Regions from separate parts of the Streptomyces sp. NPDC004732 genome, predicted to be linked through region 1. Evidence: riboswitches for the same ligand, from Rfam matches in the RefSeq annotation. Region 1 holds a riboswitch; each other region holds the start of a gene.

Region 1 (9,745 bases):
TGACGACCAGGGTCGACAGGGCCTCGCCCTCGACGTCCTCGGCGATGATCAGCAGCGGCTTGCCGGACTGCATGACCTTCTCGAGGAGCGGAAGGAGGTCCTTCACGTTCGAGATCTTCGAGTTGACGATCAGGATGTACGGGTCGTCGAGCGACGCCTCCATACGCTCCATGTCGGTGGCGAAGTACGCCGAGATGTAGCCCTTGTCGAAGCGCATGCCCTCGGTGAGCTCAAGCTCGAGCCCGAAGGTCTGCGACTCCTCGACGGTGATGACGCCTTCCTTGCCGACCTTGTCCATCGCCTCGGCGATGAGCTCGCCGATCTGGGTGTCGGCGGCGGAGATGGAGGCCGTGGAAGCGATCTGCTCCTTGGTCTCGACATCCTTCGCCTGCTCAAGGAGGGCGCCGGAGACGGCCTCGACGGCCTTCTCGATGCCGCGCTTGAGGGCCATCGGGTTGGCACCAGCGGCCACGTTGCGCAGACCCTCGCGCACCAGGGCCTGGGCCAGGACGGTCGCGGTCGTCGTGCCGTCACCGGCGACGTCGTCCGTCTTCTTCGCGACCTCCTTGACCAGCTCGGCGCCGATCTTCTCGTACGGGTCCTCGAGCTCGATCTCCTTGGCGATGGAAACACCATCGTTGGTGATCGTGGGGGCGCCCCACTTCTTCTCGAGGACGACGTTGCGACCCTTGGGGCCCAGGGTCACCTTGACGGCGTCGGCGAGCTGGTTCATGCCGCGCTCGAGGCCGCGCCGTGCCTCCTCGTCGAACGCGATGATCTTGGCCATGTGAAGTGGTCCTCCCGGACGCGGTGGAAACACAAACGGATCGTGGGGTGCCCGCGACGGACGGCCTGCAGCCCTTGTGGTTCCTTGCCCCACTCGGCCTGCGGACCTCACCGGTCCGATCCAAGTTCTGTCACTCTCACTGGGAGAGTGCTAAGCCCAATGATTAGCACTCGACCCCTGCGAGTGCAAGCGCCTCTCGCAGATCCCGGACAGGCCCCTGGCCTACCCCGGACACCCCGGACGCACACGAGGGGCCCGTACCCCAGATGGGATACGAGCCCCTCGCGATGCTTGCTTCGGTGGTCGGTCGCGCCGAGCTAGACGGCGAGCTTGACCATGTCCGCCTGCGGACCCTTCTGGCCCTGCGAGATCTCGAACTCGACTCGCTGACCTTCTTCAAGGGTGCGGTAACCGTCCATCTGGATCGCGCTGTAGTGGACGAAAACATCCGCACCACCGTCGACCGCGATGAAGCCGTACCCCTTCTCCGCGTTGAACCACTTGACGGTGCCCTGAGCCATGCCTAACTCCCCTATTACTGGCCCTTGCACAGGACCGCACTTCGCGGACCCGGGTCAGACCTCACCCCCCACTGGTAGGGGTGTGCGCCGGAACGCGTCGACCGCCGCTGAATGTATCTGTCCAACTGCCGTCTGCAACAGGTCAATCGGACGAGAATTCTGGGCACGCGCGATCGGTAATATGCGGAGAATTCACCGGAAGTCAGGGCAAGTCGGGCCAGGCAAATGCCGCATAAGGATCAAATGGGCAGCGCTCTTTGGCTACTTCTTGTCGGCTCCAGGCCGACTTCGTATATGCACTCGGCACTGACGGCGAAGCACGCTTCCCAACTGTACCGCGCTCAACCATGCAGAATTGCCCCCTCCGTTTCTCTCGCGGAGGGGGCAATTCAGATAACGCAGGGTGCTTGCGTAAAGATTCAGCCGCCGGCGACGGCGGGAATGATCGAGACGCCGGCGCCGTCCGGAGTGGCCGTCTCCAGGCCCTGCTCAAAACGGACGTCGTCGTCGTTCACGTACACGTTGACGAAGCGGCGCAGCTTGCCCTGGTCGTCCAGGACGCGGGCGGCGATGCCGGTGTGGTTCTTCTCCAGGTCGGCGATGACCTCCCCGAGGTTCGCCCCCTCGGCGGCGACCTCGGACTTGCCGTCGGTGTAGGTGCGGAGAATGGTGGGGATCCGGACGTTGACGCTCATGGTGTTCACCTCAGAGGTTCGGGGGAGACGGCGCCCCTGGAAGGGGCGCGGGGAACTGCGCGACCAGCCACAGCGGGCCCGCAGGGAAGCTACGACCTATCCGGCAAGACCCGCGGAGCGAAACGCGTCGAGGCTCGGCTTGATCGTCGCGGTCGCCTGAGACCTCTCGGCGACCGCGTCGAGGGTCTTCAGACCGTCCCCGGTGTTCAGCACCACGGTGGTGAGGTTCGGGTCGATGAGCCCGGCGTCGACCAGCTTCTTGGTCACGCCGACCGTCACGCCCCCGGCGGTCTCCGCGAAGATCCCCTCACTCCGAGCGAGCAGCTCGATCGCTTCGACCACCTGCTCGTCGTTCACGTCCTCCACCGCACCACCCGTGCGCCGCGCGATGTCCAGCACGTAAGGCCCGTCGGCCGGGTTGCCGATCGCCAGCGACTTCGCGATGGTGTTCGGCTTCTGCGGGCGGACCACGTCCTGGCCCGCCTTGAAGGCCGCCGACACCGGCGAGCAGCCCTCGGCCTGCGCGCCGAAGATCTTGTAGGGCTTGTCCTCGACGAGACCGAGGGCGATGAGCTCCTTGAGCCCCTTGTCGATCTTCGTGAGCTGCGAGCCGGAGGCGATCGGGATGACGAGCTGGTCGGGCAGCTGCCAGCCGAGCTGCTCGCAGATCTCGTACGCGAGGGTCTTGGAGCCCTCGCCGTAGTACGGCCGCAGGTTGACGTTGACGAAGCCCCAGCCCTCGCCCAGCGGGTCGCCGATGAGCTCGGAGCAGAAACGGTTCACGTCGTCGTAGTTGCCCTCGATGCCGACGAGCTCGCCGCCGTACACCGCGGCCATGACGACCTTGCCCTGCTCCAGGTCGTGCGGGATGAACACGCAGGAGCGGAAACCGGCGCGGGCCGCGGCGGCGCCGACGGCGCCCGCGAGGTTGCCGGTGGAGGAGCACGACAGGGTGGTGAAGCCGAAGGCGCGCGCCGCTTCGAGCGCCTGCGCGACGACGCGGTCCTTGAAGGAGTGCGTGGGGTTGCCGGAGTCGTCCTTGACGAACAGCTTGCCCTGTTCGATGCCGAGCGCCGCGGCGAGGTTGTCGGCCTTGACGAGCTTGGTCCAGCCCGGGTTCAGGTTGGGCTTGTCGGCCACGTCGGCGGGGACGGGCAGGAGGGGGGCGTAGCGCCAGATGTTGGCGGGGCCCGACTCGATCTGCTTGCGGAGGGCTTCCGGGTCGCCGAGCGGCAGGTCGTACGCGACTTCGAGGGGACCGAAACACTCGGCACAGGCGAAGATCGGACCGAGCGGGAACTTGGTGCCGCACTCACGGCAGGAGAGGCCGGAGGCGGGCCCGAGGTCTACGGAAGAGGTGGTGCTTTCGGTGGCGACAGTCTGCACAGCCATGGAGGCGAGGCCCTTTCTCCTCATCTTCCTCGCGACGCATCTCGCCACGAGACGGAATTGGCACCTTCCCGAGCCGGGAGCCTCGCGGCGCTTACTGCGCACACGGTGACGAATGCGTCTACCGACGCGTGGCGGCTGGGTGGTTGCCGGGGCTTCAACGGGCCGTATCCCTCTGCCCCTCTGGATGAGCGGTATTCGATTATGGGTTTCAGTTGTCGATCTCAACGCGGCGGCGACCCCGACATGCGATGGTCACCGGCGTTGTTCAAGACTGTAACCGAAGCCCCGGACCCTTGAGATAGTCGTCCGAACCGCGAGATGGATCACATATGGGAGGACCACGACCGTGCTGGAAGAGGTCGAGCACTGGCTGAGCAGGCGTTCCTGGTCCGTCGCCGACCGCCCGCGGGACCGACTGGCCGCCGCAAAACGTGCGGGCGGCGCGTCGGTGAGCGTCGTGCTGCCCGCGCTCGACGAGGAGGGGACGGTCGGCGAGATCGTCGCCGAGATCCGTCGTGAGCTGATGGAGAAGGTCCCGCTGGTCGACGAGCTCGTGGTGATCGACTCCGGCTCCGGCGACCGTACCGCCGAGGTCGCCGCGGCCGCGGGCGCCAAGGTCGTCCACCGTGACGCGATCCTGCCGCGCGTGCCCGCGGTCCCGGGCAAGGGCGAGGTGCTGTGGCGCTCGCTGCTGGTGACGGGCGGCGACATCGTGGCGTTCGTCGACGCGGACCTGCGGGACTTCTCGGCGGACTTCGTCTCCGGCATCGTGGGCCCGCTGCTCACCGACCCGGACGTGGCGTTCGTGAAGGCGATGTACGACCGTCCGCTGGCCGGGGCCGCCGGGCAGGGCGGCCGGGTCACCGAGCTGATGGCGCGGCCGCTGCTGAACATGCACTGGCCGCAGTTGGCCGGTTTCGTACAGCCGCTGGGCGGTGAGTACGCGGCCCGCAGGTCGCTCCTGGAGCGGCTGCCGTTCCCCGTCGGGTACGGCGTGGAGCTCGGCCTGCTCGTGGACGCGCTGCATACCGTGGGCCTGGACGCGCTGGCGCAGGTCGACGTGGGGGTGCGCAGGCACCGGCACCAGGACGGGCAGGCGCTCGGGCGGATGGCGGCGGCGATCTACCGGACGGCGCAGCTGCGGCTCGCGCGCGGGCATCTCGTACGTCCCGAGCTGACGCAGTTCGTCCGCGGCGAGCACGGGTTCGAGCCGAGGACCCATCCGGTGGACACGGAGGAGCGGCCACCCATGGCCGATATCGCCGAGTATGCGCACCGTCGCGTGGCGTAACCGCTGGTTATGATCCGTTTTGCCTACATTGCCCTTTTATGTGGGTCAGACGTATGTGGGCACGAGATGCCATGAGAGCCATGCGGCGAGCGGGCGGACTGACGCTCGCCACCGCCACCGTCGCCGCCGGGGTGCTCACCGCGACCGCGACGCCCGCTTCCGCCGAGGTCATCGAGCCCTTCGCGAAGCGCTACGACGAATCGCTGTACGGGGACTTCAAGACCATCGGCAACACGGTCCTGGACTGCCCGACGAGCCCCGCCGACGTGGCCGCCTCCTGCAAGGAGACCCAGCAGGCCAAGGGCACCAAGAACAACAACAACTTCATCGAGCGCCGGATCGACACCGCGGGCCTGACCGGCACCTTCGACTCCAGCACCGGCCGGGTGACCGTCCCGCCGGGCGCCCAGGTCGACTACGCGCGCCTGTTCTGGGGCGGCAACGCGGGCACGCACCGCTTCGGCAGGACCGTGCGCGACATCTGCGACCTCAACCGCGAGGGCAACGAGCCCGTGGACCCGGCCCCCGGCGACCCGCTCACCACGAGCCCGGTCATCCGCGTCGGCGGCGGCGCCCAGTCCACGGTGAACGTCGAGAACGCGGTCCGCTCCCCGAACGCGACGCAGGGCCCGCACTACTACACGGCCGAGGCCGACGTCACCGACGCCTTCCAGGGCGCGCCCACCGGCAGCCCCGTCGAGGTGGCCGTCGGCAACGTCTGGGCGCCGTCCGGCCAGGGCTGTGTCGGCGGCTGGTCGCTGACCGTCGTCTACAAGTACGACGGGCCGAACGAGCAGTACGCGCCGGACCGCCGCAACGTCTACCTCTGGGGCGGCCACGTCATCCAGCGCTCGACCAGGCGCGCCGCGGCCCCGGACGGCTCCACCACCGTCCCCGTCGACGGCTTCTACCGCACCGAGGGCGACATCCACGCCAGCGTGACCGCTTACGAGGGCGACTGGAACACCAAGGGCGACCGGTTCCTCGTCGACGGCAAGCCGGTCACCGAGCCGCACTCGGGCAAGGCCGACAACTTCTTCGTCAGCGAGGACGACGGCGCGGTCAAGCCCAAGTACCGCAACAACCTGAGCATCGACGCCAAGGCGTTCGAGGTGCCGGACGGGGCGATCCCCGTGGGCGCCACGTCGGCGAAGCTGACCTTCACCAGCACCGGCGACGTGTACGTCCCCTCCCAGCTGGCGCTCTCCGTGCCGGTGCCGGACCTGGAGGTCACCAAGACCGCCTCGCCCGCGAAGGTGCAGCCGGGCGACAAGCTGACGTACACGGTCAAGGCGAAGAACATCAGCAAACTGCCCTATCCCGGCGCGAAGTTCAGCGACGACCTGAGCGGCAACCTCGACGACGCGACGTACAACCACGACGCGAAGGCCTCCACCGGGTCCGTCTCGTACACGAAACCGAAGATCGGTTACGTCGGTGACATCGGTCCCGGCGAGACCGCGACCGTCACCTACTCGGTCACCGTGAACGATCCGGTCAGCGGCGACGGCAAGCTGCTCAACAACGTCGACGTCCAGACCCCGCGCTCCAACTGCGACAAGGGCAGCACCGACCCGAACTGCACGTCCGAGCCGGTCATCGACATGCCCGTGCCACCGGTCGTCGTGGGCAGCTCCCCCGCCCGGCGGGTCGTCCCCGCATGCGGCTCGACCACGAACACGATCACCGTGCGCAACCCGTCGCGCGACCCCCGCATCGGCGCCACCGCGTCCTGGCCCGTGCGGCCCGGCACCAAGCCCGTGGCCAGTGCGGGCAAGGTCACCAAGCGGGGCTCCAGCTACGTGTGGCAGGGCAACGTCCGCGCCAAGGGGAAGGTCACCATCACCCAGCAGATCAAGGTGTCCTGCACCCCCGGCAAGGTCACCGTCATCACCGTGACGGCACCGGGCAGCAACTGCGCCAGGACGCGGCGCGGCGGCGACGACCCCTGCACCACGGCGATCCTCGCCCAGCGGGTGCAGGGCAGGGCCGCACCGGCACCGGAGCAGCCCGGACAGCCCGAGCAGCGGCAGTCCGGAGCGCAGCGGCCCGGCAAGCAGCAGCCCCGTGCGCGCGGTGAGCTCGCCGCGGCGGGCCACTCCCCGACCCTGCTCTACAGCGGGGCCGCGGCCGCGCTGTGCGGGCTCGGCGTGCTCGTGCTCGTCGCGGCACGCGGGCGCCGCGACTGACCCGCCCGGCACAGCGGAGCACGGCGGCCGGACCCCCTTCCCAGGGAGTCCGGCCGCCGTACGTTTGAGGGTTTCCGGGACTGGCTACGTTCTGCCACATGGTCTCCGAGTCCGCATCGTCAGCAGCGCACGTCCTCGTCGCGTCCAACCGCGGCCCCGTCTCGTACAGCGTGGGAGAGGACGGGGAGCTGAGCGCCAGGCGCGGCGGCGGCGGTCTCGTCTCCGGGCTCAGCGCCATCGGCGACACCGCCGATGGCCCCAGCGCCCTGTGGGTGTGCGCGGCGCTCGGCGAGGGCGACCGCGAGGCGGTGCGGCGCGGCGTCGGGGAGCCCGGCGTGCGGATGCTGGACATCGACGCGGCGATCCACGCGGACGCGTACAACGGCATCGCGAACTCGGTGCTGTGGTTCGTCCACCACATGCTCTACCAGACACCGCTCGAGCCGGTCTTCGGGCCGGAGTTCCGCGCGCAGTGGGCGGCGTACGAGACGTACAACCGGGCGTTCGCCGAGGCGCTGGCCCGGGAAGCGGCGCCGGGGGCGGCGGTCCTGGTGCAGGACTACCACCTGGCGCTGGTGCCGGGCATGCTCCGCGAACTCCGCGAGGACCTGCGCATCGGCCACTTCTCGCACACCCCGTGGGCGCCCTCCGACTACTTCCGGATGCTCCCCGACGACGTGGCCGAACAGCTGCTGCGCGGGATGCTCGGCGCGGACCGGCTCGGCTTCCTCACCGGGCGGTGGGCGGACGCGTTCACCGAGTGCTGCGTGCGGGTCGTCGGCGGCACGTCGGGCACCCGGATCGGGGTGCACGGGCTCGGCGCCGACGCGGACTTCCTGCGGGAGCGGTCGCGGCGGGACGACGTCGAGGAGCGGATGCGGGCGCTGCGGGAGCAGGCGGGCGAGCAGGACGGGGAGCGGCGCAGGCTGATCGTCCGGGTGGACCGCACGGAGCTGTCCAAGAACATCGTGCGCGGCCTGCTGGCCTACCGGGAGCTGCTCGACACCCGCCCCGAGTGGCGCGAGCGCGTCGTGCACGTCGCCTTCGCCTACCCGTCCCGGCAGGACCTCGCCGTCTACCGCGACTACACGGAGGAGGTCTCGCGGGTCGCCGCGGAGATCAACTCCACGTTCGGCACGGAGGGCTGGACCCCGGTCGTCCTGCACGTCAAGGACGACTTCGCGCGTTCGCTCGCCGCCTACCGGATGGCGGACGTGGCCCTGGTCAACCCCATCCGCGACGGCATGAACCTCGTCGCGAAGGAGGTCCCCGTCGTCTCCGACGAGGGCTGCGCGCTGGTCCTTTCGCGGGAGGCGGGCGCCCACGAGGAGCTCGCCGAGGACGTCCTCTCCGTGAACCCCTTCGACGTGACGGCCACGGCCGAGGCGCTGCACGCGGGCCTCCTCATGCCACTGGACGAGCGCGCCGAACGCACCAAGCGGCTCGCGGCGGCGGCGACGGCGCTGCCGCCCGCGCAGTGGTTCCTGGACCAGCTGCGGGCGCTCACCGGCTGACCCCGGGCAGTCCAAGCACCCCTTCCGTTTGTCCATGGGCGCCGGGGCGCGGGCGTCACTACGGTCCACGGCATGACTCTGCGTCGCACGAGCATCGTGGCAGCCGTGGTCCTGGCCGCGGCGGCGGCACCGCTGGCCCCCTCCGCCTCCGGTGCCTCCTCCGCCTCCGCCTCAGTGAAGGCGGCCACCCACTACGTCGACTGCGCCGCGGGCGACGACTCCGCGTCCGGCACCTCCGCGAGGACGGCCTGGCGCACGGTGGCCAAGGCGAGCGGGCACGCCTTCGGCCCCGGCGACCGGCTCCTGCTGAAGCGGGGCACGAGCTGCACGGGGGTGCTGGCTCCCAAAGGTGCGGGTGCGGCCGGCGCCCCCGTGCTCATCGACGCGTACGGAAGCAAGCGGGCCGCCAAGCCGCACATCGAGGGCGGCGGCGCCCGCGCGGCCCTCCACCTGGTCAACACCGAACAGTGGGAGATCCGGAACCTGGACCTCTCCAACACCGGGCCCGCCACCACCACCGAGCGCCGCGCGGGCCTCTACGTCCGGCTGGCCGACTACGGCGTGGCCCACCACTTCGTCGTCGACGGGGTGGACGTGCACGACGTGAACGGCGCCGACTTCAAGGACCCCGACCCCAGCGGCGGCATCCTCTTCACCGTCCAGGGCAGCGCGAAGCCCACCCGATTCGACGGCGTCCGCGTCGAGAACTCCACCGTGCGCCACGTCGACCGCACCGGCATCGCCACCTCCTCCACCTGGGGCCGCGACGTCGAGGGCGCCAACTGGCTCTCCACCGGCGTGCAGTTCCGGCGCAACAAGGTGTACGACGCGGGCGGCGACGGCATCGTCGTGCAGAAGGCCAGGGGCGCGCTCGCGGAGCACAACTACGTCGACGGCTTCAACATGCGCTCCGGCGGCTACAACGCGGGGCTGTGGGCCTGGCAGTCCGATGACGTGGTCTACCAGTACAACGAGGTGACCGGCGGCCACGGGACGCGCGACTCCATGGCGTACGACATCGACGGCGGCAACAACCGCAACGTCTACCGCTACAACTACAGCCACGACAACGAGGGCGGCTTCCTGCTGGTCTGCAACGCCGAGGACACGATCAGCGACGGCAACCGCGTCCACGACAACATCAGCATCAACGACCGCAACACCGCGTCGCCCTACGCCGTGATCTCCGTGGTCTGCGGCGCGTCGACGGACACGCAGGTCTACCGCAACACGGTCGTCACCGACCGCTCCGACACCGCCCTCGTCTCCAACAACGGGCCGTCCGGCGTCACCTTCCGCGACAACGTCTTCGTCGGCGCGCCCGGCGCGGGCTCCCCCATCAAGGACACGGTCAGC
Region 2 (9,745 bases), on a different contig from region 1:
TCGGAGAGGTAGCGCCGGACCGCATCCGCCGCCATCCTCCCCTCGCGCGCCACCGTGCGTGCCGGTTCGGCCGCGTGCAGCACGTTGCCCACCGCGAAGACGCCGCGCCCGTCCGTGCGGAAGGCGCCGTCGACCGCGGGGCCGCGCGTGCCGGGGTCCAGCAGGAGACCGGCGCGCCGGGCCAGTTCGTGGTCGGGGACGAAGTCCCCGGTGAACACGACGGTGTCGCAGGCGACGTGTGCCGTCCTGCCGTCCCGGTGCCGGAGCCCGACCCCGGAGAGCCTGCCGCGGCCGAGGAGTTCGACCACGGTGGCGTCGGTGAGCAGGGGCACGCCGTGCCGCAGCCGCGCGTCGAGGGCGCGGGCAGGCCGCGCCTGGTGCCGCGGGTGCTCGGTGACCAGCGCGGCGACGGCGACCCCGGCGCGCCGCAGGGTGTCCAGGGCGGTGAAGCTCGCCGGTTCCGCGCCGACCACGACGGCACGCGTCCCGATCCGCTGCCGGTGGAGGTCGGCGGCCTGCTGGAGCTCGCCCGTGGTGTACACCCCCGCGGGCCGGGTGCCGGGCACCAGGCGTGCGGTGCGCGGGCGTTCGCGGGCGCCCGTGGCGAGGACGACCGCGCGGGCGGTGATGCGCTCCAGGCCGCGGGTGCTCGTGGCGTCCACGGTGAGCGGCGCCGACCACGCGGTCACGCTGACGCCGGTCCGCAGCACGGCGCCGGTGCCGACGGCCGCCGCCACACAGCGCTCCGCGTACTGCGGCCCCGTCATCCCGAGGCGTCCGAAGCCGCCGTGCAGACAGTGCCGCGGTATGCCGCCCGCCTGCCGCTCCCGGTCCACCACCTCGACCTCGCCCACGCCCGACGCGGCAAGCCCGGCCGCCGTGGCGAGACCCGCGGGCCCCGCGCCGACGACCAGCACGTCGACGATGCGCTCCCGCCTCATCCGGTACCCATTTCCGCACCCCGTTCGTAGAGTTCCCGCACCTCGGCACCGCAGTAGAAGCCCTGGCAGCGTCCGCTCCGCGCCCGGGTGCGGCGCCGCAGGCCGTCCGGGGAGCCGGGCGGGATCGTGGCTGCGAGGGCGTCGCGGATCTCGCCGCGCGTCACGCGCTCGCAGTGGCAGACGACGGCACCGTACGCAGGGTCGGCCGCGATGAGGTCGGCGCGCTGGTAGGGGCGGGGGAAGGCCTCGCCGAGGTTCGGCATGGAAATCGTCTCCAGATCGCGGGGTCCTGCGAGGTCCAGGCCGTTTCCGGCGAGGAGCTCCGTGACATGGGCGGCGATGGCCAGGGAAGCGGTGAGGCCGGTGGAGCGGATGCCGCCGACGGTGACGTAGCGCTGTTCCTTGTGGGCGCTGATGCGGTAGTCGTCATGTTCGGTGGCGGCGCGGAGTCCCGCGTAGACCGCGGTGACCTCCTCGTCGAGCAGCTCGGGGAGGATCCGGCGGCCCTGCTCGCGCAGCGCCGCGATGCCCTCGGCCGTCGACCCGGTGGCCGCCTTGTCGTCCAACTCCTCGGCGGTGGGCCCGAGAAGAATGTTTCCGTACACGGTCGGGGCCACGAGGACACCCTTGCCGAGCGCCGTGGGGACGGGCAGCAGGATGTGCCGCACCAGGTCGCGGGCGAACTTGTCGTAGACGATGAGCTGGCCCCGGCGCGGGGTGACGGTGAAGTCGTCGTGGCCGAGCAGCCGGTCGACGGTGTCGGCGTGCAGACCGGCGGCGTTGACCAGGTGACGGGTCCGCAGGGTGCCGCGGCTGGTCGTCAGGAGGTGCGGGTCGCCCGTCGGATCGGCCTTCTCCACACGGCAGTTGAGGAGGAGGTCCACTCCTGCGCGCACAGCCTGGGTGGCGTACGCGAGGGTGGTGGTCCAGGGGCAGATGATGCTCTCGCCGGGGACGTCGAGCGCGCCGAGGGCGCCGGGGCCGAGGTGCGGCTCGCGCGCCCGGACCTCGGTGGGGCCGATGACGCGTGCCGCGTCATAGCCGTTGCGCTCCGCCTTCGCCAACAGGCCGGGCAGCGCAGCGAGTTGTGCGGCGTCCCAGGCGACGAGGAGCGCGCCGACCGGCTCGACGGGGATCCCGGACTCGGCGGCGTACGCGAGGAGCAACCGCTGCCCCTCGCGGACCAGGCGGGCCTCCAGGGAGCCGGGTACCGCGTCGAATCCGGTGTGCAGGATCGCCGTGTTCGCCTTCGACGTGCCTTCGCCGACGTCGTCGGCGGCCTCGACGAGCGCGACGCGCAGCCCTGGATACCGGGCCAGTTCGCGCGCGACGGCCGCGCCGACGACTCCCGCGCCGATGACGGTCACGTCGTACGTCACGTCCGGCAGCGCGCCACGCCTGACCACCGCCATCAGGGCGTACGTTCCAGGAGCGCCGCCACCGCCGAGCGGAAAGCGGCGAGGCGTTCGGCCGCGAGGTCCGCGCCGATGCGCGGTTCGTAGACGGCGGCGGGCCGCCACTCGGGGACGGCTTCGGCGACCGTGAGGGCGGGGTCGAGGCCGATGCGGGCGACGGCGGCCGCGCCGAGCGCGGTGACGTCGGGCAACGCCGATACCTCGACGGGGAGTTGGAGGAGGTCCGCCTGGGTCTGCATGAGCAGGGCCGAGCGGGTCAGGCCGCCGTCGACGCGCAGGCTCGTCAGGGGCTCCCCCAGGTCGGCGGCCACGGCATCGGCGAGCGCGGCGACCTGCGCGGCGATGCCCTCGCACAGGGCGCGCACCAGGTGGCCCGGGGTGGTGTCGAGGCCGAGGCCGGTGATCGAGCCGCGCAGGTCGCCGCGCCACCAGGGCGCCGCGAGACCGGCGAGCGCGGGCACGAAGGTGACGCCCCCGGCGTCGGGGACGGCCGAGCCCACGGGGTCGAGGTCCTCGGCGCCCGCGATCACGCCGAGGCCGGTGAGCCAGCGGACGGCGGACGCGGCCGTATAGACCTGCCCGTCGAGGCAGTAGCTGGTCCGGCCCGCGAGGCGCCAGGCGACGCAGCTGACAAGCCCGGAGTCCCCGCGGCGCGGACGCGGGCCGGTCTGGGCGAGCAGGAACGCCCCTGTCCCGTACGTGCACTTGGCGCTGCCCGGCGCGGTCACGTCCTGGGCGAGCAGGGCGGCCTGCTGGTCGACGAGGAGGCCGGTGAGGGGGATCTCGGGGCCGAACGCGGTGGTCGTGCCGTACTCTCCCGCCGCGTCGACGACCCGGGGCAGGTGCTCGTCGGCGAGCCCGTAGAGGTCGAGGGCCCGTGGTGACCACTCGACGGTGTCGAGGTCGAGGAGCTGGGTGCGGCCCGCCGTCGCGGCGTCGGTGACATAGGCGCCGGTGAGGCGGTGGACGAGCCAGGCGTCGCTGGTCGTGACCACGCCGTGCCGGGTGCGGTGGCGACGTATCCACGCCATCTTGGGCGCGGCGAAGTAGGGGTCGAGCGGCAGCCCGGTGAGGTCTCTCAACTCCTCTGCGTGCTCGGCGAGTTCGGTACAGACCGATGCCGCCCTGCGGTCCTGCCACACGAGGGCGTCGGTGAGGGGCCGCCCGGTCGCCGGGTCCCAGGCGAGCACCGTCTCGCCCTGGTTGGCGAGGCCGACGGCAACGACCGGTTCACCCGCATCCGCCAGCGCCGCGCGGCCCGCGTCGACGACGGACGTGAACAGCTCGGCGGGGTCGACCTCGACCAGCCCACCGGGGAGGAAACGGGGGTGCACCGGGGCCGTGCCCGATCCGATCACGCCGCGCTCCGGGCAGACCACGAGAGCCTTGGTCCCGGACGTGCCCTGGTCGACGGCGAGCACAGGCCGTCGCGCCGGATCCGCCTCATAGGTGATCACCGCGGAAGCCTGCTACAGGGGCCAGGAGGGCGTCAAGGGACCGACCGCCTTACAGGGGACGGTCGTTGAGGATCTTCTGGAAGAGCCGGTGGTCGCGCCAGGCGCCGTTGATGTAGAGGAAGGACGGCGCGAGCCCGTACTCCTCGAAGCCGCACTTCGTGAGCACGCGCTGCGACGCGGTGTTGTGCAGGAGGGTGCCCGCCTCGACGCGGTGCAGGCCGAGTTGGGTGTCCGCGGCCTCGCAGACGTGCCGCGCGGCCGCCGAGGCGAGGCCGCGGCCCACGTGCTCCGCGTCGATCCAGTAGCCGAGGTTTCCGCTGCGGGCCGGGCCGAGCACGATGTTCGACACGGCCGCGTGGCCGACGATCTCGGCGCCGCTCACGAGCACCCAGTGCGCCGACCGGCCCGCGCGTCTGTCCGCCAGCTGCACCTGGACCCGCTCGACCTGCCCTTCCTTGGTGTAGAAGGCGGCGGGCCGATCCGGGTCCCAGGGGTCGAGGTGGTCGCGGTTGCGGCGGTAGGCACGGGCGAGCGCCGCCGCGTCGCCGAGCGCCACGGGCCGGATGAGGACGTCTTGCGCGAGGTCGACCGCTCCGCTGATCATGCGCCAATCGTACGAGCGGCCGACCCCGGAGCGTCAGCGTCCGCCCGCGACCCTCAGCACGGTGCCCGTCGCGTACGAGGCCTCGTCCGAGAGCAGCCAGGCGACGGCCGCCGCGATCTCCGAAGGCTGCCCCGCACGCCCCAGCGGAATGCCCGCCGCGAGCTTCGCGGGACGCTCGGGGTCGGCGTGGAACTCGGTCCAGATGACGCCCGGGGCGACGGCGTTGACGCGGATGCCGTCCCCGGCGACCTCCTTGGACAGGCCGACCGTCATTGTGTCGACGGCGCCCTTGGCGGCGGCGTAGTGGACGTACTCGCCGGGGGCGCCGAGGGTGGCTGCCGCGGAGGAGACGTTGACGATCGCGCCGCCGCCGTTGGCCTTCATGTCCCGCACCGCGCGCCGGGCGCAGAGCAGATATCCGAGTACGTTCACTTCGAGCGCCCGGCGCATGCCGTCGGCGTCGGCGTCGGCGAGGGGCCCGACGGGGCCGCCCACCCCGGCGTTGTTGACCAGGCCGGTGACCGGGCCGAGCTCGGCCGCGGTGTCGAAGAGGCGGTCGACGTCGGCCTCGTCGGCGGTGTCGACCTCGACGGTGACGCAGCGGCGCCCGGCCTTGCGGACCGCATCGGCGGCTTCCTCGGCGGCGGCCGCGTTCGAGCGGTAGCCGATGACGACGTCGTGGCCGTCCTCGGCGAGACGGGCGCTGACAGCGGCGCCGATACCGCGGCTGCCGCCGGTGACGACGGTGACGGGGTGGTGCTGCACGGGGGACCTCCGGCTCTGGGTGGCTGACTGTCGCGCCGCCCGGACGCGGGGATCGCCCGCGTCCGGATCACGCCGTCATCCTACGAACCGGTGATCTTCGTCAGCGGCGAGGGGGCTCGGCCACGCGTACGAGCGTCGTGCCCACGGTGGCGCGGCTCAGCCGCAGCCGGTTTCCCCGGGGCTGCCACTGGGCCGGTCCCTTGTGCTCCCGCAGGAGGCGGCGCAGCCGCTCCGGGTCGTGGGTCCACGCGGTGGCGGGGACGCCCCGGGTCGGACCGAGCACATGGAGGACGATCAGACCGTCGTCGCGGACGTCGTGCGAGGAGAGGAGCACGTCACAGGTGTCGAGCTCCTGGTCGTCGTGCTCGCGGGTGCCGTACGGGTGCGTCATGGTGCGCCTCCGGAGTCGTGGACCCCGGTGTCGCCGACCCCGGTGATCCGCCGTTCCCCGTGCACGTCGCACGGGGCGGGTCGTCACCCGGGGCACCCGCGACGGAGCGGGGTGCCGTCCAGCGAGCCGGGGCTTGACACTGGAACTCGTGACCCGCCCCGACCGTAACACGGGGCTACTGAGGCGTCGCCGGGATTACCGCGTCCTCCGGGGCGGCCGCCTCCGCGGGCAGGCTGTCCATGAACGAGCTGACCGAGAAGACCGCGTTGCCGGGGCCCGCGGGGCCGTAGCCGGGGGGCGAGGAGAGGCCGTTGGCCTCCATCGTGGCGCGGTAGGCCTCCAGGAGCCGCACGTGGTACTCCAGCGGCGCGCCTTGCGGGTTCGCCTTGCCGAGCGGGGTCGTGGGCTCCGGGCACCAGGTGGTGAAGCGGGGCGTGATGCCGCGCGACATGAAGTACTGCAGGCCCTCGACGGTGGAGTCGATCGCCTCGTCGACCGTCTTGAAGCCGAACGGCTCGGCCATCTCGACGCCCGCGACGAAGTTGGGGATCACATTGCGCGGCCCGAACACCTCGGCGGAGTCAAGGATGCGGCGGTGCCACTCGTCACGTCCGACGTAGCGCTCCTTGCCGGGGCAGTACCGCTCGAACAGGTACGGGTCCCACACCTCGTAGTTGGGGTGGTAGATCCGCACGCCGTAGTCGTGGAAGCGCTGGACGTCCTCCTTGGGCAGGGCCTGGGCGACGACCTTGCCGATCCAGCGGCCGGGGAAGCGCTCCTCGATGGCCTTCGCGTACTGGCCGTAGAAGTCGGCCTCGTCCTTGCCCTGGAGCTTCGAGGTGATGGCGCCGCCGGTGAGCGTGTACGCGGTGGAGGTCTTCGCGGTGTCGTACTTGTCGATGATCGCGAGGGCTTCGAGGACCTCGTCCATCGGCTTCACGCCCGTGTAGGGACGCCCCGCCGCCTTCTGCTGGCGCCAGTTGTGGTTGATGTCGCAGTACTGGCACTCCTCCTTGGCGCCGAAGTACTGGCAGACCCGGAAGACCGTCAGGTAGATGAGGTAGCCCCACTGGATGGTGGGCGCCACCTCCATCACGGACTTGCCGTTCTCCAGCGTGTGCCGGTAGTAGTCCGGCATCGGGGGCAGGCCGACGTCGGAGATCCGCGCCCCGTCCAGGTACAGACCGAGCACGCCGTTGTCGTCGGCGGCGACCCGGTAGGGCGAGGAAGGGTTCACCCGCACGGAGACGACGGTGCGGCGCAGCTCGTACGGGCCGCCGGTGAGGACGATCTCCTCCGGCGGGCGGCGCAGCGCGGCGGCGCCCAGTTCGGGGAGCGTGCCGTGGTCGAAGGAGAAGATGAAGTACGACTTCGGCTTGACCTCGCCCTTCTCGTTGTCGCTGAGCGCCGACTCGTCGAAGGCGATGCCGCCGCGCAGCAGATCCTCCTTGATCACGGCTTCCCGCGGCACGTGCGGGAACCGCTCCATGAGTGACTCGATGAGCTGGGTACGGCTCTCGCTGCGGCTTGGCATGGGCCGGGCACCTCGGATCCTGTTCGGTCGATCTGTCCCGTCCACGCTAATACCCGGCGGATCCGTTCCGGATCCGACTCCGGTCTCAGACCGGCTGCGCCGCAGGTCTAGGCTCCTGGTGGCATGCCTCCTTCGACGACAGTCCCCGGCTTCGGCACGTCCAGGTCCGTGAGATAGCGCATGATCGTGTCCCGCTCGGCGCCGCCGTTGAAGATCTTCACGGCATGGCCCCAGCCCTTCACCTCGACGAGCGCAGCCCGGTCCCCGAGCCGCCGCTGCACCGAGCGCGCCCAGTCCAGCGGGGTGGCGTTGTCGTGACGGGCGCCGATCAGAAGCAGCGGCGTGTCCGTCCTGACCGGCTTCGTCGCTGCGGCCTCGGGGGCGGGCAGGCCCTGGCAGAGGTTGGCGTACGAGACGGTGTTCGGGGAGTAGCCGAAGCGGGGTGCCGCCGCGCGGGCGGCGCGCTGGTCGGCGAGGTGGGTGGCGGCGTCCGGGGCGCGCAGGTTCAGGTCGGCGCAGACGGACAGGTCGGCGCCGGGCAGCGTCGGCTCGTCCGGCGGCCCTTCGTCGCCCTCGTCCGTCTCCCACGGCCGCCCGGTGTCCAGGGCTTCCAGGTACTGGGCGACGGCAGGCCAGGACGGGGTGAGGAGCATCGCGTCGATCGTGCCGTTGAGCTCCGCGAGCGGCACGTCCTTGCCGCCGTTGCGCAGCTTCCCTTCGGTGGCCCGGTCGGCGAGGCCCTCGTACACCCGCCAGGCGTCCCGCTCCCCCAGTGCGCAGTCGCGCGAGCGCCCGCACCAGCGCGCGAACTCGTCGAAGGCCCCCTCCAGCGCCTTCGCCCCGGTGACGCCGAAGGCGCGGCGGCCGATCGCGGGGTCCATGACGCCGTCGAGCACGGCGGCCCGCACCCGGTCGCCGTGCTCGACGGCATAGCGCTGGCCGTAGACCGTGCCGTACGAGTGTCCGTAGAGGGAAATCCGGTCCTCGCCGAGCGCGGCGCGGATGACGTCCATGTCGCGGCTGACGCTGCCCGCTTCGGTGTGCGGGGCCACCGCTCCCGACGTACGGGCGCACTCCGCCGCCAGGGCGGTGGCGCGCTTCTTCATCCGCCGGAAGTCGCCGGGGGTCGTGACGGGCCGCTTGTCCGTGATCATCTCGGTCATGGGTCCGGCCGGGCACGACACCGGGCCGCTGAGGCCGGTGCCGCGCGGGTCGAAGCTGACGATGTCGAAGCGGCGTTCGGCGCCGCCCCACTCCTTGGTCTGCGCGACGTTCTGGACACCGGAGTTGCCGGGTCCACCGGGCAGGAACATCAGGGTGCCGATGCGCTGGCCGGGCCGGGTCGCCTTGCGCCGCACCACCGCGACGTCGAGCCGCTCGCCGTCCGGTGCCGCCCAGTCGACGGGCACGCGCACGGTGCCGCACTCGGCGCCCTTGGGCGCGCCCTCCGTGGCGTCGGCCGGGCAGGCCTGCCACGTGATGCGCTGGGGCCGCTCGGCGGCACGCTTCCCGGCGGCACCACCGTCCCCGCTCCCCCGCCCGGCCGACGAGCAGGCGGCCAGCGAGAGGAGGGCGGCGCCCGCCGTCACGGCCGCCATGGCCGCTCGCGCACGTGTCCCCATCAGCCCCGGGCCTTCATCGCGACGTCCTTGTCCTGCCAGGCGTAGAGCGTCCCGTCCACCCGGGCACCGGACCACGTGCCGCAGTTCATGTCCGCCTTCGACGCGACGTCCGAGGGGAACCAGTCGGCCTTCAGGCGTGGCTTGCCCTGCGGCTCGCCCTTGACACACTGCTTGGGGAAGGTGCCGTCCGGCGTCGTGAACTTGATGATCCGGTCGTCGCCGGTGGTCGACATGACGTAATCGATGTCGGTGGCGTCGTCGGGCAGCCAGCGCGGCACGGACTTCCTGTCGCTCTTCGCCGCGGCGCCGTCCTTGTAGGACGACTTCTCCTGGTGGTCGTCGAAGGGGTTGCTGGAGCCGCTGCCGCAGGCGGTCAGGGCCGCGGCGAGGGCGGCGGCGCCCAGCGCGCAGAGCGTCGTGCGGGCCGCGCGGGGGCGGCGGGGGTTCGGGCGGTGCGTGGTGCGAGGCATGGTGATCGCGCTCTCCTGGGCGTCGGGGTCCGCTTCCGCGGAGCCGGGGTGTCTGCCTCCACGCTCGCCGCCCCGGCCCCTCGCGCGCCTCGCCCCTTCGGTGGATCGTGCGGGCCCCGGTCAGGCTTTCGGCTGATCCACGGGATGCGACCTGATGCGTACATTCGGTACGTGGATGATCACCGCTCACCGCCCGGCGCGGCGCCCGCCGGACCAGGACCCCGCCCCGGCGGACCCGGCACCAGCCCCCGCACCGGCCCCCGTCCCGGCCCGGCCAGGGCGCTGCTGTTCGGCGTCCCCGTGGTGTTCCTGTGGCTCCTCGACCTGGTGTCGAGCCGGCCCGACGGTTCCTGGCTGCCCCTGGTCTCCGGGCCACTGGCCGTCGCCGTGCTGCTCGTGCGGGGCAATCCCCGCGTCGAGGTGCGGGCCGCCGCGGCGGCGCTGGTCTCCGGCGCGCTCACGCTCGGTCTGGCGCTCGGCCATGTCCAGGTGGGCAGCTGGGGGCTCCTGGAGTCCTTCGCGCTGCTCGCCCTGCTCACGGTCACC
Region 3 (9,745 bases), on a different contig from region 1:
TGGGCGTCGCGCTCGCCGACTCGGGGGCGGCGAAGTGGCTGGTGTCCGGGCTGCCCCTGGACCTGCCCCCGTGGCTGTTCCTCGCGGTGGTCGTCGCGGTCAGCACGGCCGCGCACCTGGTCCTGCAGTCCCGCTCGGCCCGCTCCTCGGTCCTCGTCCCGCTGGTCGTGGCGGCCGCCGCAGGCTCGGGCGTCAACCCGGTCGCCGCGGCGCTCGCCTCGACGGCCGCGGCCGGGTTCTGCCACACCCTGCCCGCCTCCGCGAAGCCCGTCACCCTCTTCGCCGACATCCCGGACACGCCCACCTACACCCCGCGGGACCTGCTGCGGCTCTCCGCGGTCCTGGCGCCGCTGACCGCCGCGCTCGTCCTGCTCTTCGCCGTCACGCTCTGGCCGCTGCTCGGCGTCCCCGTCCGCTGAACCCCCTTGCGCCCCCTGGAGACCACCGTGCTGACCCGTTTCGCCATCGCCCCCAGCGGCTTCAAGGAGTCGCTGTCCGCGAGCTCCGCGGCCGAGGCCATCGCCGCGGGGGTACGCCGTGTCGTCCCGCGCGCCGAGACCGATCTGATCCCGCTGGTGGACGGCGGCGAGGGCACGGCCCGCGCGCTGGCCGCGGCGGGCGGCGGGCGCCTCGTCGCGCTGCCCGCGACCGGTCCCGTCGGCCAGCCGATCGGCACCCACTTCGCCCTGCTGCCCGACGGCACCGCGGTCGTCGAGATGGCCGCCGTGGCCGGTCTCTCGCTGGTCCCCCGCGATCTGCGCGACCCGGGCGCCACCACCACGTACGGCGTCGGGGAGCTGATCCGCGCGGCGCTCGACACGGGCGCCCGCCGGATCCTGGTCGGCTGCGGCGACTCGGGCACCTCGGACGGCGGCGCGGGCGCCCTGCAGGCCCTCGGGGCCCGGCTCCTTGACCTGGACGGCTGGGAACTGCCGCGCGGCGGACGGGAGCTGACGCGCCTCAGCCGCATCGACCCGAGCGGCATCGACCCGCGCCTGGCGGACACCGAGATCCGCGTCGCCTGCAACCCCTTCAACGTCCTGTGCGGCGAGCGCGGCGTCGCCCGCGTCTTCGGACCCCAGAAGGGCGCGACGCCCACCCAGGTCGAGCAGCTCGCCGCCGCCCTGGAGCACTGGGCGCACCTCCTCACCCGGGACCTCCGGGTGCGCGCCGACCTCTTCGAGGGCCCGGGCACGGGCGCGTCGGGCGGCCTCGGCGCCGGGCTCGCCGCCCTCGGCGCCGCCCTGCTCCCCCGCTTCGACGTCCTGCTCGAACGGCTCGACCTGGACCACCGGCTCGCCCGCGCCGACCTCGTCATCACCGCGGAGGGCGCCCTCGACCACCAGACGCCGCGCGGCAAGGTCCCCGCCGAGGTGGCCCGCCGCGCCAAGCTCTCCGGCCGCCCCGTCCTGGTGCTCGCGGGCACCATCGGGGACGGCGCGCACGCCGTCCGCTCCATCGGGGTCGACGCCTACAGCTCGATCCTGCCCGCCCCGGTCTCGATGACCGAGGCGCTCGGCAGGGGCGGCGAGTTCCTCACCGACGCGACGGAGCGGGCCCTGCGGATGATCCAGCTCGGCTCACGGCTGCCCGCTCAGACGGCGGCGGTGTCGGTGTCCGGCACGCAACGCCCGTCCTCGGTGCGGTAGCTCCAGCGCGCACCGTCGGCCACCAGTTCCTTGACGGCACGCACGAAGCGCTCGACGTGCTCGTCGGGGGTGCCCGCGCCGAAGCTCACGCGGATCGCGTTCAGCGACTTCTCGCCGGGCGCGGCCTCGGGGGCGCCGCACTCGCCGGGCTCGTCGGGCTCGCTGCCGAGCAGAGTGCGCACCAGCGGGTGGGCGCAGAACAGGCCGTCACGTACGCCGATGCCGTACTCGGCGGAGAGCGCGGCGGCGAAGTGCGAGCTGTTCCAGCCGTCCACGACGAAGGAGATGACGCCCACGCGCGGCGCGTCGTCGCCGAAGAGCGAGAGGATCCGCACCTGCGGCACCTCGGCGAGGCCCGCACGGACCGTCCCGATCAGCTGCTGCTCGCGGGCGACGAGGTCGTCGAAGCCCGCCTCGGTGAGCGCCTTGCAGGCGGAGGCGATGGAGTAGACGCCGATGACGTTGGGCGAACCGGCCTCGTGCCGCGCGGCGGTGTCGTGCCACTCCACGTCCACGCCACCGTCGGTGCGCCGCGCCACCTTCCGCGAGGCACCGCCGCCCGCGAGGTAGGGCTCGGCGGCGCGCAGCCAGTCCGAGCGCCCCGCGAGGACGCCGGAGCCGAAGGGCGCGTACAGCTTGTGCCCGGAGAACGCGACCCAGTCGACGTCCAACTCGTCGATGGAGACGGGGTGGTGGGGCGCGAGCTGGGCGGCGTCCAGGACGATCCGGGCGCCGTGCGCGTGCGCGGCCGCGGCCAGCTCGCGGACCGGCCAGAGCTCACCGGTGACGTTCGAGGCGCCGGTCACGCAGACCAGGGCGGGCCCGTAGGGGTCGCGGTCGGCGAGGGCGCGCTCCAGGGTGTGCACGGCCTCGTCGGGGGTGCGCGGCGCGTTCAGGTAGGTCACCCGCGCGTCCCGCCACGGCAGCAGCGAGGCGTGGTGCTCGGTCTCGAAGACGAAGACCTGGCAGTCGGCGGGCAGCGCGGCGGCGAGCAGGTTCAGCGAGTCGGTGGTGGACCGGGTGAAGACGACCTGGTCGCCCTCGCGGCAGCCGAGGAACTCGGCGACGGTCTCGCGGGAGTTCTCGAAGAGGTCGGTCGACAGCTGCGACAGGTACCCGGCGCCGCGGTGCACGCTGCCGTAGTACGGGGCGTACGCGGCCACGTCGTCCCACACCCGCTGCAGGGCCGGGGCACTCGCCGCGTAGTCGAGCGCCGCGTAGGTCACCTCGCCGCCGGTGACGAGCGGGACGGTGACGTCCCTGCCGAGGACGGCGAGCGGGGCACAGACGGACGAGTCGGCGGCAACAGCGGAAACGGACATGGCGAACTCCCGTAAGAGGCAAGTGAGTTCACTGCGACGACGGCCGCGCCCGAGGCATGCGGCGGTGCAGTGATGAAGAGAAAAAAGGTGCGCGGAAAGGGGCCGGAGGCCCTAGCACATTCGCTTGCTCACGAGACTGCTCCCTTGAGGACCAGGACCCCAGGGCTGTGACATTCACCGATGTCCAGGGGTCCGCGCTTGCCATACGCCTCGCTGCGTACGGCCTGGTCTTCACCCGGGGCACCCCGCCACGGACGGAGGGTTGCCGGACAGCGGGCCGGGGCCGTAGTCGCTGTCACTCATGACCTGTGCAGCATCCTGCCACACGATCTTCGGCGCGCAAGGCGCAGTCCAGAATCCGGACTGCGCCGTGCGTCACATCGCCACGCCGGAGAGTGCCCTCTCAGCGGTTGCTTGCGGACACCCAGCGCTCCAGGGCCCGCTTCGCGGCCCCCGAGTCGATCGCCTGCGCCGCCTTCGCCATACCGGCGGCGATCTGGTCCACGAGCGGCTCGTCGGTGGGCGCGAGGGCGGCCAGCGCCGCCGCCGAGTTCAGCACCACCGCGTCCCGCACCGGACCGGTCTCCCCGTCGAGCAGCCGCAGCGCCACCTCCGCGTTGTACGAGGCATCGGCGCCCCGCAGCGCCTCGACGGGCACCAGGTCGATCCCGACGTCCCGCGGGTCGAAGGCCTCCTCGCGCACGGCGCCGTCCCGCACCGCCCAGATCCGCGAGGTGGACGTCGTCGTCAGCTCGTCAAGACCGTCGTCCCCGCGGAAGACCAGGGACGAGTGGCCCCGCTCGGCGAAGACTCCCGCCACGATCGGCGCCATCCGCGGGTCGGCGACCCCGACCGCCTGGGCGCGCACCTTGGCCGGGTTGGTGAGCGGGCCCAGGAGGTTGAAGACGGTGCGGATGCCCAGCTGGCTGCGGGCCGCGCCCGCGTGGCGCAGCGCGGGGTGGAACTTCACGGCGAAGCAGAAGGTGATGCCCGCCTCCTCCGCCACCTCGACCACCCGCTGCGGGGTGAGGTCCAGGTTGACGCCGAGCTTCTCCAGGACGTCGGAGGCGCCGGACGCGCTGGAGGCCGCGCGGTTGCCGTGCTTGACGACCTTCGCGCCCGCTCCCGCGACGACGATCGCGGACATCGTCGAGATGTTGACGGTCTTGGCGCCGTCGCCGCCCGTGCCCACGATGTCGACGCTCGGGCCCGGCACGTCGATGACGTTGGCGTGCGCGTACATGGCGCGCACCAGGCCGGAGATCTCCTCGACCGTCTCGCCCTTGGCCCGCAGGGCGACCACGAAGGCCGCGATCTGCGCGTCGGTGGCCTCGCCGCGCATGATGCGGTCCATGGCCCAGGCCGTGTCGTCGGCGCTCTGGTCGCGCCCGTCGAGCAGGCCGTTCAGTACGTCGGGCCAGGAACGGGCCGCCGCGGTGTCGCCTCCTGCGGGGATCACAGCGTTCATGGCCGCTCCTGGTGTTTTTTCGTCTGCGTATGTAGGAAACACCCCGACACGTCGGGGTGGGACCACCCTATCCAGCCTCCGGGACGGCAAAGAGCCCCGTCCATTGCATGGACGGGGCTCTTGCCGTGGCGACCTTGGGTCAGAGCTTCAAGTGATCAGTGATGGCCGTGGCCGCTGGTGATCTCCTTGTACTCGTCAGCCGTGGGCTTGGGGATCTGTCCTTCTTCCCCGAAGTAGCCCTTGGAGAGCTTCGCCCGGAGCTTCTGCGAACCGGACAGCTTGCGCTCGACACCGTTCTCGTCGACCGAAGGACCGAGCTCGAGCGGCTTGTACTGCTCGTGCGCGGTGAGCGTGTGCAGCTGCTCCTTGCTGAGCGGCTCGTGGACCTCGATGAACTCACCGTGCGGAAGCCGCTTGATGAGACCCGACTCGCGGCCGTGCAGCACCTTGTCCTTGTCGCGCCGCTGCAGACCCAGGCAGATCCGCTTGGTGACGATGAAGGCGACGACCGGTCCGACGAAGAAGCCGATCCTGACGAACCAGGTGATCGCGTTCAGCGACAGGTGGAAGTGGGTGGCCCACAGGTCGTTGCCACCACCGACCAGCATGATCATGTACGCCGTGAGCCACGCGACACCGAAGCCCGTACGGGTCGGGGCGTTGCGCGGGCGGTCCAGGATGTGGTGCTCGCGCTTGTCGCCGGTGACCCAGGACTCGATGAACGGGTAGACCGCGATGGCCACGAGGACCAGCGGGAAGACCACGACCAGCGGGATGAACACGCCCAGGGCGAGCGTGTGGCCCCAGAGGTTGATCTCCCAGCCCGGCATCACACGGATCAGACCCTCGGCGAAGCCCATGTACCAGTCGGGCTGGGCGCCCGTGGACACCTGGTCCGGCCGGTAGGGGCCGATGGCCCAGATCGGGTTGATCGAGGCGATCGCCGCAATGACCGCGATGACACCGAAGACCAGGAAGAAGAAGCCTCCGGCCTTGGCCATGTAGACCGGAAGGAGCGGCATGCCGACGACGTTCTTGTTGCTCTTGCCGGCACCCGCGAACTGCGTGTGCTTGTGGTAGAAGACCAGGATCAGGTGCGCCACCACGAGGCCGAGCATGATGCCCGGCAACAGCAGGATGTGGACCGAGTAGAACCGGGCCACGAAGTCGCCGCCGGGGAACTCCCCGCCGAACAGGAACATCGACAGGTAGGTGCCGACGATCGGCATCGACAGGATGGCGCCCTGCATGAAGCGGACACCGGTACCTGAGAGCAGGTCGTCCGGGAGCGAGTAACCGGTGAAGCCGGTGAACATGCCGAGGACGAACAGCAGGAAGCCGAAGAGCCAGTTGACCTCGCGGGGCTTGCGGAACGCACCCGTGAAGAACACGCGCATCATGTGCACGAACATGCCGGCGAGGAAGATCAGCGCCGCCCAGTGGTGGATCTGCCGGATCAGCAGACCACCGCGCACATCGAAGGAGATGTGCATGGTCGAGTTGAACGCCTCCGACATCAACTGACCCTGCATCGGGATGTAGCTGCCGCTGTACTCCACCTCGTTCATCGAGGGGTGGAAGAACAGCGTCAGGTACACACCCGTGAGGATGATGATGATGAAGCTGTACAGGCAGATCTCGCCGAGCATGAAGGACCAGTGGTCCGGGAAGATCTTGCGCATGTTGGCCTTGGCCAGGGAGTAGATCCCCAGTCGACCGTCGGCCCAGTCCGCGACCCGCTCACCGGCGGGTGCCTGCTTGCGCTTGTCGTTCGAAGTAGTGGTGGTGGTGCTCATCCACGCTCCCAGAAAGCAGGACCGACGGGCTCTTCGAAGTCGCCGTGCGCCTCGAGGTAGCCCTTTTCGTTCACGCCGATCCGCAGCTGCGGCAGGGCATGGCCGGCCGGGCCGAAGATCACGCGGGCACCGTCGGCGAGATCGAAGGTGGACTGGTGGCACGGGCAGAGGACGTGGTGCGTCTGCTGCTCGTACAGGGAGATCGGGCAGCCCACGTGGGTGCAGATCTTGGAGTACGCCACGATGCCCTCGTGCGACCACTCGAGCTCGCGCTTGTCCTTGATGTTCTCCGGCTGGATGCGGACGATCATCAGGGCGGCCTTGGCGATCTGCGTCTGGAAGTCGTGGTCGTGCTCCGACATGCCCTCGGGCATCGCGAAGGTCAGCGAACCGACCTGCACGTCCGCGGGACGCAGCGGCTCGTGGGTGTTCATGTTCACGAGCATCTTGCCCTTGGCCCACTTGGTGTGCCGGAGCTTGTCCTCGGGCAGCGGCCCGAGGTCACGCAGCAGGACGACACCGGAGAGCGGGACCAGGGCCAGCGCGCCGAACATCGTGTTCCGGATCAGCTTGCGCCGACCGAAGCCCGACTCCTCGGCACCCTGCTTGAAGTCCGCCATGACCTTGGCACGGACCTCGGGCTCAGCCGCGATCTCGTGCCGCTCGTCGGTCATCTCCACGTCGGACATCAGGGTGCGGGCCCAGTGGACCGCGCCCGCGCCGATGCAGAACAGCGCCACGCCGAGGGTGGTGCCCAGGGCGAAGTTGAGGCCGCTGATGTGACCGATCGGCCAGATGAAGACGCTCTTGTCGGCCGGGATCGCCACGTACGAGGCGATGAAGCCGACCGTCGCGATCATCGACAGCGTGAACATGAAGGCCACGGCACGCTCGGACCGCCTGGCGGCCCGCTCGTCGATGTCCTGGACGCGGTGCTCGTGGGGCGGCAGCCCCGGGTCGGCGAACGGGTTCTCTTCCGTCACCGCCACCGAGCCGTGCTCGGTCTCCTGCTTGCTGGGCAGGTTCTCTTCTGGAATCTCTTGGCTACTCATGACTTCTTGGCCTTTGCGGTCCGAGCGGCGACCCACACGGCGACACCGATCAGCGAGCCGAGACCGAAGATCCAGCCGAAGAGGCCTTCACTGACCGGACCCAGACCACCCAGCTTGAGACCGCCAGGGCTCTCGGTCTTCTCACCGTTGACCGCGTCGAGGTACGCGATGATGTCCTTCTTGTTCTTCTCCGGCATCGTCGTGTCGGGGAAGGACGGCATGTTCTGCGGGCCGGTCTGCATGGCCTCGTAGATGTGCTTCGGGGAGACACCCTCCAGCGAAGGCGCGAACTTGCCGTGCGTCAACGCGCCACCTTCACCGGTGAAGTTGTGGCACTGGGCACAGTTGGTGCGGAACAGCTCGCCACCCTTGGCGATGTCCGCTCCGTCCGGGCTGTACTGCTTCTCGGTCGGCACCGAGGGACCGGCACCCAGCGACGAGATGTACGCCGCCAGCTGGTCGATCTGGGCCTGGTTGTAGATGACCTTCTTCTTGGGCGCCTGGGCACCCGGCTGCTGGAGCGGCATACGGCCACTGCCGACCTGGAAGTCGACTGCGGCAGCGCCCACGCCCACCAGGCTCGGACCGTCGGAGGAGCCCTGACCGCCGGTTCCGTGGCAGCTGGAGCAGCCCACGGCGTAGAGCTTCTTGCCCTCGTCGATGGCGAGGGACTGGGCGGTGTCGTCGGCCTGCGCCTTGTCCGCCGGCGCGAACGCGGCGTACAGCCCCCCGGTGGCCGCCAGCGCGAGGAGTAGGACGACGACCGCCGCCAGCGGATGGCGTCGTCGTGCGGAGAGCTTTTTCACGGATTACCCCGGTGTCAGGATCTTCTGCGTCGATGCTTCTGGAATGTTTCGGATGTGTCGCGTGAGCGACCTGCCGCTTACTTGATCATGTAGATCGTGGCGAAGAGGCCGATCCAGACCACATCGACGAAGTGCCAGTAGTAGGACACGACGATGGCTGCGGTCGCCTGCTCGTGGGTGAACCTCCTGGCCGCATAGGTACGACCAAGGACCAGCAGGAAGGCGATCAGGCCGCCCGTCACATGCAGTCCGTGGAAGCCGGTGGTCAGGTAGAAGACCGAGCCGTACGGGTCGGACGAGAGCGAGAGGCCCTCGTGCTTGACCAGCTCGGTGTATTCGTACACCTGACCGCCGATGAAGATCGAACCCATGATGAAGGTGACGATGAACCACATCCGGAGCTTCTTCACATCACCGCGTTCAGCTGCGAAAACGCCCAGCTGACACGTGAGTGAGGAGAGCACCAGGATCGTGGTGTTCGTCGCTGAGAACGGGAAGTTAAGGGCCGAGGCCATTTCCTTCCAGTGATCAGGACCCGTCACCGATCGCAGGGTGAAGTACATCGCGAAGAGGGCCGCGAAGAACATCAGCTCGGAACTCAACCAGATGATGGTTCCGACGCTGGTGAGGTTCGGTCGATTGACCGGCGGGTGCGCGTGCCCGGTATCTACTGTCGTTGCTGTCGCCACGACCGACATTATGTCGGTCGCTTATCCCGCCCTCACCCCGGGGGGTGCCGTTCGGAGTGTCTACGGGGTGTGTCCTGCCCGGATGGCCCATCGGAGGCCTGTCCGAACCGGTGTTGACGGGGTGTCGGGAGGAGTAGCATCCGCGCATCGGTTCCCGCATCCCAAGACGGCACAGCTCGACGCAACAGCTCGACGTATCGGAGGAACAATGCAGCCGACCGCCACGGTGCTGGTCTACAGCGACAACGCGAGCACCCGCGAGCAAGTCCGGTTGGCCACGGGCCGCAGGCCGGCCACGGACGTTCCCCAGGTCCAGTTCATCGAGTGCGCCACACCGCACGCGGTCATCAAGGAGCTGGACCGGGGCGGCATCGACGTCTGCGTCCTCGACGGCGAGTCGGCGCCCGGCGGCATGGGCGTCTGCCGGCAGATCAAGGACGAGGTCTTCCAGTCGCCGCCCGTGCTCCTGCTCATGGGGCGCCCGCAGGACGCCTGGCTGGCCACCTGGAGCCGGGCGGAGGCCGCGGTGACCCTGCCGGTCGAGCCGGTGGAGTTCGCGAGCGCCCTGGCCGGTCTGCTGCGCAGCAAGACGGCCGTCGAGGCCTGAGCGGCCCTCCAGTCACACACGAGCAGCACGCCGATCTTCCACGAGAGGGGCCCACGCCATGGCGTGGGCCCCTCTCGTGCGCCTCTGACGGCCTCTCTGCCGGGCCGTCAGACCTGCGGCCGCAGCCTGGCCGCGTCGACCGCCGCGGGGCCCTCCTTGGTGCCGGAGAGCAGCGCGCTGCCCTTGCGCCACTTCTTCCAGCTCATGTTCCAGTCGCCGAGCCCGTTGCCGAACGTCGGCATGTCCTCGCCGTAGCTGTTGACGACCGTCACCAGGTCGCCCTGCCGGACGGTCTCGTAGAACCAGGCGGCGTCCCCGGTGCTCATGCCGGTGCAGCCGTGGCTGGTGTTCGCGGC

What was found. A riboswitch is a leader RNA that binds a small molecule or an ion and turns the genes downstream of it on or off. The one in region 1 is predicted to bind S-adenosylmethionine.
Region 2: it holds a riboswitch for S-adenosylmethionine, as region 1 does, so the genes downstream of both, ABZV77_RS23315 (hypothetical protein) here and thrC (threonine synthase) in region 1, are expected to answer to the same signal.
Region 3: it holds a riboswitch for S-adenosylmethionine, as region 1 does, so the genes downstream of both, ABZV77_RS40070 (aminotransferase class V-fold PLP-dependent enzyme) here and thrC (threonine synthase) in region 1, are expected to answer to the same signal.

The regions. Positions count from the first base shown of each region.
Region 1 covers NZ_JBEXJR010000017.1:3,199-12,943, forward strand. Annotated here, with positions in the region: gene groL (chaperonin GroEL) at 1-787, opposite strand, end outside; gene ABZV77_RS36590 (cold-shock protein) at 1,105-1,308, opposite strand; gene ABZV77_RS36595 (MoaD/ThiS family protein) at 1,728-2,003, opposite strand; gene thrC (threonine synthase) at 2,100-3,395, opposite strand; SAM riboswitch class I at 3,413-3,586, opposite strand; gene ABZV77_RS36605 (glucosyl-3-phosphoglycerate synthase) at 3,742-4,686, shown strand; gene ABZV77_RS36610 (hypothetical protein) at 4,767-6,875, shown strand; gene ABZV77_RS36615 (trehalose-6-phosphate synthase) at 6,974-8,389, shown strand; gene ABZV77_RS36620 (right-handed parallel beta-helix repeat-containing protein) at 8,462-9,745, shown strand, end outside.
Region 2 covers NZ_JBEXJR010000007.1:498,759-508,503, reverse strand. Annotated here, with positions in the region: gene ABZV77_RS23340 (FAD-dependent oxidoreductase) at 1-941, opposite strand, end outside; gene ABZV77_RS23335 (FAD-dependent oxidoreductase) at 938-2,353, opposite strand; gene ABZV77_RS23330 (FGGY family carbohydrate kinase) at 2,353-3,813, opposite strand; gene ABZV77_RS23325 (GNAT family protein) at 3,863-4,417, opposite strand; gene ABZV77_RS23320 (SDR family oxidoreductase) at 4,451-5,182, opposite strand; gene ABZV77_RS23315 (hypothetical protein) at 5,283-5,573, opposite strand; SAM riboswitch class IV at 5,618-5,727, opposite strand; gene ABZV77_RS23310 (radical SAM protein) at 5,749-7,107, opposite strand; gene ABZV77_RS23305 (alpha/beta fold hydrolase) at 7,215-8,729, opposite strand; gene ABZV77_RS23300 (hypothetical protein) at 8,729-9,199, opposite strand; gene ABZV77_RS23295 (histidine kinase) at 9,371-9,745, shown strand, end outside.
Region 3 covers NZ_JBEXJR010000022.1:34,601-44,345, reverse strand. Annotated here, with positions in the region: gene ABZV77_RS40080 (SLC13 family permease) at 1-419, shown strand, start outside; gene ABZV77_RS40075 (glycerate kinase) at 447-1,649, shown strand; gene ABZV77_RS40070 (aminotransferase class V-fold PLP-dependent enzyme) at 1,595-2,971, opposite strand; SAM riboswitch class IV at 3,161-3,278, opposite strand; gene trpD (anthranilate phosphoribosyltransferase) at 3,375-4,439, opposite strand; gene ABZV77_RS40060 (cytochrome bc complex cytochrome b subunit) at 4,595-6,235, opposite strand; gene ABZV77_RS40055 (Rieske 2Fe-2S domain-containing protein) at 6,232-7,287, opposite strand; gene ABZV77_RS40050 (cytochrome c) at 7,284-8,093, opposite strand; gene ABZV77_RS40045 (heme-copper oxidase subunit III) at 8,171-8,791, opposite strand; gene ABZV77_RS40040 (response regulator transcription factor) at 8,991-9,389, shown strand; gene ABZV77_RS40035 (Ig-like domain-containing protein) at 9,497-9,745, opposite strand, start outside.